Granulosicoccus antarcticus IMCC3135: one gene and its partners. The protein of the gene in region 1 interacts with the protein of each later gene in a pairwise test. Links are inferred from orthologs where the notes say so. Each region holds a gene or a part of one and is shown in the gene's direction. Other genes may lie near its edges.

The links. Proteins that work in one complex are often made in the same cells at the same time.
Region 2: the proteins of rho (region 1) and hfq interact in binary tests that used the Escherichia coli proteins (3 or more experiments, as listed by UniProt). The link is inferred for Granulosicoccus antarcticus IMCC3135 from one-to-one orthologs.
Region 3: the proteins of rho (region 1) and nusG interact in binary tests that used the Escherichia coli proteins (3 or more experiments, as listed by UniProt). The link is inferred for Granulosicoccus antarcticus IMCC3135 from one-to-one orthologs.

Annotation. Positions count from the first base shown.
Region 1 is NZ_CP018632.1:1,577,561-1,581,624, forward strand. Bases 99-2,994 are described here. They hold rho (transcription termination factor Rho), read left to right. Parts: upstream 99-866; coding sequence 867-2,123; downstream 2,124-2,994. Other genes in these bases: trxA (thioredoxin TrxA), read left to right, coding at 118-444; purD (phosphoribosylamine--glycine ligase), read right to left, coding at 2,246-2,994. Also shown: more of purD, read right to left, coding at 2,995-3,517; IMCC3135_RS06815 (benzoate/H(+) symporter BenE family transporter), read left to right, coding at 3,663-4,064. UniProt on the Escherichia coli protein: Facilitates transcription termination by a mechanism that involves Rho binding to the nascent RNA, activation of Rho's RNA-dependent ATPase activity, and release of the mRNA from the DNA template.
Region 2 is NZ_CP018632.1:5,706,192-5,710,251, reverse strand. Bases 246-3,060 are described here. They hold hfq (RNA chaperone Hfq), read left to right. Parts: upstream 246-1,439; coding sequence 1,440-1,682; downstream 1,683-3,060. Other genes in these bases: hflX (ribosome rescue GTPase HflX), read left to right, coding at 1,739-3,060; IMCC3135_RS24800 (choice-of-anchor H family protein), read right to left, coding at 333-1,181. Also shown: IMCC3135_RS24805 (propionyl-CoA synthetase), read right to left, coding at 1-188; more of hflX, read left to right, coding at 3,061-3,100; FtsH protease activity modulator HflK, read left to right, coding at 3,140-4,060. UniProt on the Escherichia coli protein: RNA chaperone that binds small regulatory RNA (sRNAs) and mRNAs to facilitate mRNA translational regulation in response to envelope stress, environmental stress and changes in metabolite concentrations.
Region 3 is NZ_CP018632.1:1,909,097-1,913,072, forward strand. The notes cover bases 246-2,976. They hold nusG (transcription termination/antitermination protein NusG), read left to right. Parts: upstream 246-1,209; coding sequence 1,210-1,743; downstream 1,744-2,976. Other genes in these bases: tuf (elongation factor Tu), read left to right, coding at 246-533; secE (preprotein translocase subunit SecE), read left to right, coding at 829-1,200; rplK (50S ribosomal protein L11), read left to right, coding at 1,860-2,291; rplA (50S ribosomal protein L1), read left to right, coding at 2,293-2,976. In the rest of the region: more of tuf, read left to right, coding at 1-245; more of rplA, read left to right, coding at 2,977-2,985; rplJ (50S ribosomal protein L10), read left to right, coding at 3,309-3,833; rplL (50S ribosomal protein L7/L12), read left to right, coding at 3,913-3,976. UniProt on the Escherichia coli protein: Part of the processive rRNA transcription and antitermination complex (rrnTAC). The complex forms an RNA-chaperone ring around the RNA exit tunnel of RNA polymerase (RNAP).

The DNA of each region.
Region 1 (4,064 bases):
TCGGTAAACGAAATATAATCTTTCATGGCCCGTCGTTTCACAAGCCAGCCAGTTTTTCCATACCAGATGCGTACTTACGTGTAGCTGGTTTCATAATTGTTATTGCAGAGGTGCATTATGAGCGAACATATTACTCCCATTACAGACGCGACCTTCGAAGAAGAGGTTCTGAACTCCGAAACGCCCGTGCTGGTTGACTATTGGGCCGAATGGTGCGGACCGTGTAAAGCGATTAGTCCGGTACTTGAAGACGTGGCACCTGGCTACGCCGGAAAAGTAAAAATCGTCAAGATGAATATAGACGAGAATCCCAACACTCCCCCCAAATACGGCATTCGCAGTATTCCTACGCTCATGCTTTTCAAGAATGGCGCTGTTGAAAGTACCAAAATTGGTGGTTTGAATAGAACACAACTTACTGAATTTCTTGACGAAAATTCGTAATTGATTTAACGGTCTAACAGCCGTTACTGACTGCCTCTACGCTAGAGGCAGTCTTGTATATTAATGCGTGTGGTAGGTTATGTAGCACGCTGCACTAGTTAATGTTCATCATTTGCAGGTTGAATTGGTACTCTTTTAGCGATGCTTAATGAGTCAATAGTGCGAATTATTGCAGTTTTTACGGAAGTTCCAGGTTCATTTTTCAATAAAATGACCGATGAATGTGTACCTTTACTGTGGATGTACTGGACTCAGTGTTTTGATTCGTGCTAGATTAATCGCACAACGTCCTGCAGCCCGCCTCCTCTTGGCGCGCGCCACGTAACCAATTTCCAGAACTACACCTCACTCCAGATCGATTCGCCACCTCCTGTGGCCATCCTACTATTCGGCCTTCTACGGCTAATCCGCGCATTACGTGTATGAATCTGACTGATTTAAAGAAAAAAAATCCCACCGAACTCATCGAGCTAGCTCAGTCGATAGGCGTGGAAAGTGTTGCCCGACAGCGCAAACAGGACATGATCTTTTCGATCCTGAAAGCGCAGTCGCGAAAGGGCGAAGACATTTTCGGCAGTGGTGTCCTCGAAATATTGCAAGATGGCTTTGGCTTTCTGCGATCGGCTGACAGCTCCTATCTGGCCGGGCCCGATGACATCTATGTCTCCCCGACCCAGGTTCGACGCTTTGCTTTGCGAACCGGTGATTCCATTGCTGGCAAGATACGACCGCCGAAGGAAGGGGAGCGCTACTTTGCTCTGCTGAATGTTGATGAAATCAACTTCGGCTCGCCCGAGCAAGCCAAGAACAAGGTCCTGTTCGAGAACCTGACGCCACTGCATCCCAGTGATCGTTTCACGATGGAGCGGGGCAACGGTAGTACCGAAGATATCACCGCGCGTATCATCGATTTCGCAGCGCCTATCGGTAAAGGCCAGCGTGGTTTGATCGTATCGCCTCCCAAGGCGGGTAAGACTCTGATGCTGCAGAACATCGCACAGAGCATCGCCGCTAATTCTCCTGATTCCTACCTGATCGTTCTGCTGATTGACGAGCGACCGGAAGAGGTCACGGAAATGCAGCGCATGGTTCAGGGTGAAGTGATTTCCAGTACCTTTGATGAACCTGCTGCCCGGCATGTCCAGGTTGCGGAAATGGTTATCGAGAAAGCCAAACGTCTGGTTGAGCACAAGAAGGATGTTGTCATTCTGCTTGACTCCATCACTCGGCTGGCACGTGCCTACAATACGGTTGTGCCTTCTTCAGGCAAGGTTCTGACCGGTGGTGTGGATGCTAATGCATTGCATCGTCCCAAGCGTTTCTTTGGTGCGGCCAGAAATATCGAAGAGGGTGGCAGTCTGACTATCATCGCCACCGCTCTTGTGGATACCGGCTCCAAGATGGACGAAGTCATCTACGAAGAGTTCAAGGGCACAGGCAACATGGAATTGCATCTTGACCGTCGCATCGCTGAAAAACGCGTCTTCCCGGCAATCAACATCAATCGTTCCGGCACACGTCGTGAAGAGCTGATGATGGGTGCGGAAGAACTGCAAAAGACCTGGATATTGCGAAAATTCATTCACTCCATGGATGAAATCGAAGCGGTGGAATTTCTGCTGGGCCGATTGCAACAGACCAAAACCAATGGTGAGTTCTTCGATTCAATGAAGCGCTAGTTGATCAAACTCGCTTGAAGACTGCGGGCCTTGTGAAGCAAGCCCGGAGTTGTTTGTTCCGGGAACTATCGAGGCTGACATCAGATTTTATTCTGATGCCAGCCTTTGCTCATTCTGCCAGGCTACAAAGCTCGGTGACCGATGTCGCGACGATACCGACAACCATCCCAGGAAATACTACTAGCTCCCGCTTCGGCCTGTGCCTTGGCTTTTGCCAGAGAGTCTGCGGCACTGGTAACGCACAGCACCCGGCCACCTGCGGTCACAAGCTGATCTGCTTCAAGTCGTGTGCCGGCTTGGAAAACCTTGCACTCACCATTCGACTCTGCTTCTTCAATGCCTGTGATGGGTTTGCCTTGACTGCTGCCCGCCGGGTATTCGCCAGCTGCCATCACGATGCCAATGGCGCTGCCCGCATGCCAATTGATCTGCGCATCCGGTAGAGTCCCGTCTACAGCATGATCCAGCAGGGCCAGCAGATCACTTTGCAGGCGCATCATCAAGGGCTGCGTCTCGGGGTCTCCAAGACGAACGTTGTACTCGACCACTCGAGCTTGATTCTTCTCATCGATCATCAGTCCGACATACAAAAAGCCGGTAAACGGCATACCTTCATCGACCAGTGCATCGATAGTGGGTTGAACGATGTCTCGCATGACATGTTGGTGCACGCTGTCGGTGACGACAGGGGCGGGTGAATAAGCTCCCATGCCGCCGGTGTTCGGACCCAGATCACCCTCATCACGTGCCTTGTGATCCTGGCTGCTGGCCAAAGCCATAGCATCTCGCCCTGAGACAACGGCGATGAAGCTGGCTTCCTCACCTGCCAGAAATCCTTCAATGACGACCTGTGCGCCTGCCTCGCCAAACTGGCCGGCCAGCATGGACTCGACGGCTGCGCAGGCTTCGGCTTCTGTTTGTGCGACAACCACACCCTTGCCGGCCGCCAGGCCATCGGCCTTGATGACGATGGGTGCACCTTGTTCGTGTATGTATTCCAGAGCGGGGGCCACTTCAGAAAAAGTTGCGTAGCTGGCTGTCGGGATGTTGTTGCGCGCCATGAAATCCTTGGCGAAGGATTTGCTGCCTTCGAGTTGCGCTGCTGATTTCTGCGGTCCGAAAATGCGCAAACCCTGTGCGGTGAAGGTATCTACGATGCCTGCGACCAGAGGTGCTTCGGGTCCGACAATGGTCAGATGCACCGATTCATTGCGGGCAAAGTCGAGGAGTGATTCGATATCGGTGGCCTCGATGGCAACCGGTGTCAGTTTGTCCTCATGCAGCATGCCAGGGTTTCCCGGGGCAATGCTGACTCGAGTGACGCCGGGAGTCTGTGCCAGTTTCCATGCCATGGCATGTTCACGCCCGCCACTTCCGATCAATAGAAGATGCATTGTCAGTTGTCAGTTTAAAAGCGTTATTCTAGTGTATTGCAACGCTCAGGGTACGCTGCAACCACTTCTGAGACTGGCTGACGGCAAGTTCTCAATAGATTTTTGCAATCGCTGTCGAATCTGTCGCAGCCAACCATCATCATTCATGAGCAAGCTCAACACGTCTGCAGGCTTCCGAGCTGCCGCTTCCAGTCGTATCCTGGATCTCTCTTGGCAAGCCTTCGGTACGGGCATGCTGGGAGCCATCGTCGGCTTTCTTGGCTCTTTTGCCGTGGTTCTGCAAGGGCTTCGTGCTGCCGGTGCCAATGAGGCACAAGCTATCTCCGGTCTTATTGTTCTGTCTTTGGGGATGGGCTTGTCGGGCATCATTCTGGCGTTGCGCTATCGCATGCCCATCGGTGTTGCCTGGTCGACTCCGGGGGCCGCACTGCTGATTGCATCGGGCGATACTCTGAACAGTGTCAATGAGGCCATCGGTGCCTATGTCGCCAGCGCCTTGTTGCTGATACTGGCCGGCTGGTTTCGACCGCTGGGAAGGCTTATTGAA
Region 2 (4,060 bases), 4.1 Mb from region 1 along the record:
ACATGGACATCCAGAGCGTTGTAGCAGGCGTTGATTTCTCCATCCGCAAACCAGGTGTTAAGTGGCGATCTGCTACTGTCGATGCCCTGGCTTGGCGGGGTGCTCCAATGAACATCTTTTGCCCGTTCAAGCCAGTAAGCGGCCGGGTCGTCCAGAGAGCGTTGAAATTCCTCTTGATAAGTGGTCATCGAATTAGCGTCCTCAACTAACTGAAACAGGCTGCACTACACAGCGATGGAATCAGTATAAGTGCTAACAGGCACAACCTGAAAACGCTTCTTATGATAAAGATCAATCACAGTGGAATTGAAGTAGCTGAGCTCTTGATCCGATCAGTTGCGCATGCCTCGGCGCACGCCCAGAACCAGCGTCAGGCAAAGTATCGTAAGAAAACCAGCACTGCCGGCGTACTCGGTTGCATAGACGTCGTCATTTGCCGGTGGGTGTTGAGGTTCATAGGGTGCCGGGTCGTAAACGTAGTCCAGGTCTTCGGATTCGAGCGGTAGCCTGGATAGATTGCTGAAATCCGTCGCGCTGACACGATCCAGAACGCTCTGATCATAGGCGTCATGTAACTCGATAAACAGGTTGTAGAAACCTGCCGGGTAGTTTTGCAGTAAGTCGAAATCGATCTGGTATTCGTCAGACAGTGAGCTCTGATAGATCGAAAAATTGTCACTGGTGTGCAACCGTTCGCGTGTACCGGGTATGCGCTGCAGGTCAATGGTTACATAGACCTCCATGTAATTACTGACAGTATCGGCATCAATGGTCAGGCTGATGCTTGAATGGTAGCCGTCACGATCTTCATCGTTATAGAGCAATGTGCCAAGCTCGGTGATCCAGGCATCGTCATCAAACCAGAGGGCATTGCGGAGATCGGTTTTGGGGCTGGCTGCGTCTTGTAGAAGAAGGAGGGCCGGATCCTGTCGCTCGATGTCAGGTAGGGCAGAGGCGAGTGTGTCGGCGTGCAGTGTTGACTGCTCAGTGCTGATATAAATGCCTTCTGTTGGCGCTGGAATCAGTGATTGTGCGTGTGCCGGAGCCCATGGAAGCAGGGCTAGCAGGCCGATCAGTGTCAGTTTGAGAGAGGGTACGATGTGGTTTCTGCCGGCGGTTTGCGGTATCTGCCTGTGTGTGTTTGTCGGTTTTGAGCGGGTGAATTCAAGATGTGTGGGCATGAGCGTGTTGTCTCGCTTAGTCGAATCATGCGGCCAGATTACCGTTGAGCGACTGAACCGAGACTTAATGGGCCTGTCGGCAGCACCAGAATCGGTCATTTCTGTCGTACTAATTACGGGCGACTCATCACACAACGTTGACATGATGCAGTCTTACAAGCGACAATCAGGGTTCTGTTCCCAAACCGCTGGCGCCTGCAATTGTTTTGCTGTGTGGGCCGCTGCGCGATCAAAGCACATCCCGTAAGGATATAAGAAATGGCGAAAGGGCAGTCTCTTCAGGAACCGTTCCTGAATACCTTGCGTAAAGAACGCATTCCAGTATCGATCTATCTTGTTAATGGAATCAAGCTGCAAGGTCAAATTGAGTCGTTTGATCAGTTCGTCGTTCTACTCAAGAACACCGTCAATCAGATGGTATACAAACACGCTATCTCTACCGTGGTGCCAAGCCGACCGGTCAAGATACCCATGCCGGGCGAAGAAGACGGCGACGATTAGTATTTACCAGGCCACTCTGCACGTCAGTCAGGGCGGCTTAAGGAGTCAGCCCCGGATTGTTTGATCGCCCCGATAGTGGAGACAAAGCGCTCCTCGTACATATTGACATTGCGCAATGGCGTAATGCCGCTGCCCGATCAGGTCATGGACCTCGTGAAGCTATTTCTGACGTTGATGATGAGCGTTCAGAGTTTGTCGAGCTTGCGACATCTGCTGGCTTGACGGTCGTCGATCTCATCACAGGCAGTCGTTCCAAGCCCTCGGCCCGGCATTTTATCGGCAAGGGCAAGATAGAAGAGATCCAGTTGGCGCTGGCTGAGCACGAGGCTGATGTGGTCTTGTTCGGGCAGACGCTCTCGCCAAGCCAGGAAAGGAACCTGGAGCAAGAACTCAAGGTCCGGGTTCTTGATCGCAATAGTCTGATACTGGATATTTTTGCCCAGCGCGCCAGAACCTTTGAGGGCAAATTGCAGGTCGAACTCGCCCAGTTGGTACATTTGTCAACAAGACTGGTGCGTGGCTGGACCCACTTGGAGCGACAGAAGGGTGGAATTGGTTTGCGTGGTCCCGGGGAAACCCAGCTTGAGACGGATCGTCGCCTGTTGAACGAAAGAGTGCGAGTGCTCAAGAAGCGCCTGACGAAGGTTCGTCAGCAGCGCGAACAGGGGCGTAGCAAGCGCGGCAAGTCCGGAATTTCAACTGTGGCGCTGGTGGGTTATACGAATGCGGGGAAATCCACGCTATTCAACCGACTCACGCAGGAAACAGTTTATGCTGCAGATCAGATGTTCGCCACGCTGGACCCGACACTGCGGCGACTTGATCTTGCTGGTGGAGTCAGTGCAGTACTGGCGGATACTGTCGGTTTTATAAGGGATCTTCCGCACGAGTTGGTGGACGCATTTCGATCAACTTTGACAGAGACTCTTGAAGCTGATCTTTTACTGCATATTGTAGACGACAGTGATCCGGAAAGAGAGCAGCGTCGAGACGATGTCGACAAGGTCTTGTTGGGTATCGGAGCGGATAAGGTCCCGCAACTGATGGTGTTCAACAAGATTGATCTTTCTGGGCATTCTGTGCTCGTAGAGCAGGCTGAAAGCGGAATGGCGCAAGCAGTCTGGCTTTCTGCAGCCAGAGGCGAAGGGGTGCAGGAGCTGTTGGCTGCTATCAGCGATCGACTCTCCAATGCAAGGATGTCCGGCTGGCTGCTGGTTTCCCCTTCTCAGGGTAGACTCAGGGCACAGCTGTATGCCGCACTAGCGGTTTTGGAGGAAGTAACTCAAGAGGACGGTAGCGTTAACCTGCTGCTCGATATCGACAAAACGGAGTTTGCGCGCATAGCTCGTGAACACCATCTGACAGACGACATTATCGTGCCCGATAACCGGCCATCCGTGGCTGGTGTTCGAGGTTAATTCAATCGCCGGGTTACCGGCTTAGGAGCGAAGACCCTTATGGCTTGGAATGAGCCAGGCGGAAACGACAACGATCCTTGGGGCAACCGCAACAAGGATTCTGGCGGGCCGCCCGATCTGGATGAAGTATTCAAGAACCTCAAGAAATGGTTCGGATCCGTTGCCGGTAAAAAGGCGGGCGGTAACGGTCCTTCTCGCAGCGGTGGTGGTATTCCGAGCGGAAATATCGGTGGTAAGGGACTCGGGCTGATTGCCGGAATTCTTGGCATCGTATGGTTACTGTCGGGCATCTACGTCATCCAGCCAGCTCAGGCAGGTGTGGTGACTCAATTTGGTGCGTTTGTAAGAACCACGACTCCCGGACCACATTGGCGGCTTCCGTGGCCACTGCAAACGGTCGAGAAAGTTGAAGTTGAAGAGATTCGCAGTGCGAAGCTCACCAATCAGCTGATTCTTACGCAAGACGAAAACATCGTCGATATCGATCTGGCCGTTCAGTACAACATCAATAGTGCAGAGGACTACCTGTTCAATGTTCGCGGTCCAGACCGTACATTGGAAGAGGTCGTTGAAAGTGCCTTGCGTGAAGTTGTTGGATCCACCATTCTCGAGTCGGTGCTGACAACCGGGCGGGATGTTGTATGGAATACGACACTGGACAGTTTGCAGGAAGTGCTGGATTCCTATGAGGCCGGTATTTTCATTACTGCGGTCAACCTGGAGCGTGCACAGCCACCTGAAGAAGTTCAGGATGCGTTTTCTGATGCTATCAAGGCGCGAGAAGACAAAGAACGGTTTGTTAATGAAGCTCAGGCTTACAGCAATGAAGTGTTGCCACGAGCACGAGGTGATGCACAGCGCGCACTGGAGCAGTCAGAAGCCTACAAGGCTCGAGTCGAACAGGCTGCGATCGGTGAGTCCGAGCGATTCCTGTCTCTCTTGACTGAATACAGCAAGGCG
Region 3 (3,976 bases), 330 kb from region 1 along the record:
TGTTCTCTATCTCGGGTCGTGGAACGGTTGCAACAGGTCGAATCGAGCGTGGCATCATCAAGGTTGGTGAGGAAATCGAGATTGTCGGTATCCGTGACACCACCAAGACGACAGTTACTGGTGTTGAGATGTTCCGCAAGTTGCTGGATCAGGGTGAAGCTGGCGACAACGTGGGTATCCTGCTGCGTGGTACCAAGCGTGAAGATATCGAGCGTGGACAAGTACTGTGCAAGCCGAAGACAATCAACCCTCACAAGAAGTTCGAGGCAGAAATCTACGTACTGGGCAAGGATGAAGGCGGCCGTCATACGCCATTCTTCAACAACTACCGCCCACAGTTCTACTTCCGTACAACGGATGTGACTGGTGCGGTTGAATTGCCAGAAGGTACTGAGATGGTAATGCCGGGTGACAACGTGAAAATCGTTGTTGAACTGATCAACCCGATTGCGATGGAAGACGGTCTGCGTTTTGCGATTCGTGAAGGTGGCCGTACCGTTGGTGCCGGCGTTGTTGCGAAGATAATCGAGTAATTTTACTGAAAGGCAGGTGGCACGCTAGCTTATTTGTCAAACAGTATGTATTATAGCTGGCTTCGTCCAGTGTAGAGTTGGATGGAGAGCCTGGGTCAGCATAGATCTGGGCTTTTCATGTTCTACCCAGAAAGTCGATGATTTTCTGAAGTAACCGGATTAGGCCAGTAGCTCAATTGGCAGAGCGGCGGTCTCCAAAACCGCAGGTTGGGGGTTCGATTCCCTCCTGGCCTGCCAATCCGGTTTGTGTTACACGATGATATTTCATCCAACCTGGATCGCCGCGAGCATATTCATGGTCTCAAAGGCCGAAGTACAGACAAATAGCGCAGACACAGTGAAGCTGGTCGCCGCCGGTGCACTCGTGCTACTGGGGCTTGTGGCTTTTTACTACTTTGCAGAACAGTCATTGCTTTTGCGAGTGGTTGGCTTGTTGCTCATTGGTGGCTTAGCTGCATTTATCGTCTATCAGGCGGATATTGGCAAGCGAATTGTTGCTTTTTTTCGTGATGCCAGAACTGAGGTTCGCAAGGTTGTATGGCCAAGCAGGGCCGAAACGACTCAAACAACGGTCACGGTATTCATTATCGTTGTGCTGGTCGGCATCTTTTTATGGCTGTTCGATATGCTGCTCGCGTTTCTATTTCGCGCAGTGACGGGAATTTAAGAGACAGTCATGGCAATGCGTTGGTTTGTAGTGCAAGCATTCTCCGGTTTTGAGGGGACGGTTAAACGTTCACTTGAAGAGCGCATCGAGCGTGCTGGATTGAGTGAGAAGTTCGGCGACATCTTGGTACCTACCGAAGAAGTTGTTGAAATACGTAACGGGCAGAAGCGTCGTTCAGAGCGCAAATTCTTCCCTGGTTACGTGCTGGTTCGAATGGAAATGGAAGACGAAACCTGGCACTTGGTGAAAGATGTTCCCAAGGTTCTGGGTTTTATCGGTGGTACAGCTGACAAGCCTGCTCCGATTGCCGACAAGGAAGCCGATGCCATTCTACAGCGCGTACAGGACGGTGTGGAAAAGCCACGTCCAAAGGTCTTGTTCGACGTGGGCGAAGTAGTGCGCGTTACGGACGGTCCTTTCAACGACTTCAATGGTGTTGTTGAAGAAGTGAATTTTGACAAGAATCGCCTGTTGGTCGCGGTTCAGATATTCGGGCGTAGTACTCCCGTAGAGCTTGAATTCAGTCAGGTAGAAAAAGCCTGATTTATTAACTGCAGGCCGATAGGTCTGCATTCGCGCATATTTGCGCTAACCATCGGGGAGTCGGGCAGAGCATCTAGCGGCTGTCAGGCGTTTGTACCCGATCAGGAGCAATCAGTATGGCCAAGAAAGTCACGGCTTATATCAAGCTGCAAGTACCTGCCGGGAAAGCAAACCCAAGTCCTCCAGTAGGACCTGCATTGGGTCAGCACGGCGTGAACATCATGGAATTCTGCAAGGCGTTCAACGCCTCTACGCAGAGCATGGAAGCCGGTCTTCCAATTCCTGTTGTTATTACTGTTTATAGTGATCGTAGTTTTACATACATCACAAAAACACCGCCAGCAGCTGTACTGTTGCTCAAGTCTGCCGGCCTGCCCAAGGGCAGTGGTCGTCCGAACACTGACAAAGTTGGCAAGGTTTCTCGTGCACAGCTCGAAGAAATTGCAACAACCAAAAAACCTGATCTGACTGCATCTGACATGGATGCTGCCGTTCGTACCATCGCTGGCACCGCGCGCAGCATGGGTCTGGAAGTGGAGGGCGTATAAGATGGCCAAATTGGGAAAGAGAGCAAAGGCAATCCGTGAAAAGGTTGACGCAGAAAAGCAATACAACGTTATTGATGCGTTCTCACTGCTGAAAGAACTATCCACTGTCAAGTTTGCAGAATCTGTAGACGTTGCAGTGAACCTGGGTGTTGATCCACGTAAATCTGACCAGGTTGTGCGTGGTTCCAGTGTGTTGCCAAATGGCACAGGAAAAACAGTACGCGTTGCTGTTTTTGCTCAAGGCGCTCAAGCTGAAGCTGCTCGTGAAGCCGGTGCAGATCTGGTTGGTTTTGAAGATCTTGCCGAGTCAATCAAAGGCGGCAGCATGGACTTCGACGTCGTCATTGCTGCACCAGATGCCATGCGCGTGGTTGGTGCTCTGGGTACAATTCTTGGTCCACGTGGTCTGATGCCTAACCCTAAAGTGGGTACGGTAACTCCGAACGTGGCTGAAGCTGTTACCAATGCTAAAGCAGGTCAGGTTCGTTATCGTGCAGACAAGGGCGGTATCGTCCACTGCACACTGGGTAAAGCTACCTTCGAACCTCAAGCTCTTGAGCAAAATCTGGGTATGTTGATTGCTGACCTGATCAAGGCGAAGCCTTCAGCAGCAAAAGGTATCTATGTTCGTAAAATCACCGTGTCCACTACCATGGGCCCTGGTCTGACAATCGATCATTCTAGCTACGTCTAGAAAGATAGACCAAGGCAGACTTCTGCGTAACTCGCAGGAGTCTGCAATTGTAATATTCGGCGATTTTGTCGCCAAGTTGTAGATAAGTAGTACGAAAGAACTTTGAGTGAGCAGACGTTGTGCCATGGCTAGCCATGACTCGGTCTGTCTCATCGAAGACCGCAGGTGTCATCGTGTTCCGGTGGCTTAATGGCCTGCGCAGATGGGGACGCGGGTAGCTCAGTATGACTACCTTGCAGAACCGAGTAGGCAAGTTGCGCGTTTTGCAACTTGCAAGGCATGGTTTTTCACTGGTTGAAAAGCCGTTTAACTAAAGGTGCTCTATGGCTCTGACTTATGCAGAGAAGCAAGCCGTCGTAGCTGAAGTCGCAGATGTTGCGAATTCGGCTTTGTCGGCAGTTGCTGCCGAGTACCGGGGACTTAGCGTCTCGCAACTGACTGCTTTACGTGCTTCTGCACGTGAAAGTGGTGTGTATGTGCGAGTCGTCAAGAATTCCCTGGCACGTTTGGCAGTCAAGGGGACTGAATTCGAGTGTATGAACGATCGCCTCAGCGGTCCGTTGATGCTGGCTTTCTCAAAAGAGGATCCAGGTTCAGCGGCACGTCTGTTTCGCGACTTTGCCAAAACTAATGACAAGCTTGTCATTACGGTTGGTGCAGTAGGCGGAGAAACGATCGAAGCTGGCGATATCAACAAACTGGCCAACCTCCCGACTCGGGACGAGGCTCTGTCACTGATGATGGCTGTCATGCAAGCGCCGGTTACCAAACTAGCGCGTACCTTGAAGGAAGTTCCGGGCAAGCTCGTTCGTACAGTGGAAGCTGTGCGGTTGTCCAAAGAAGCTTAATGCGAACCAGATCGTCTGGTTCACTCACTATGACTTACAGGTTATCCGCAAATACCGGTAACCGATCGGAGAAAGACTGATGGCAGTTTCTAAAGAAGACATGCTGGAAACCATTTCCAATATGTCAGTGATGGAGGTCGTTG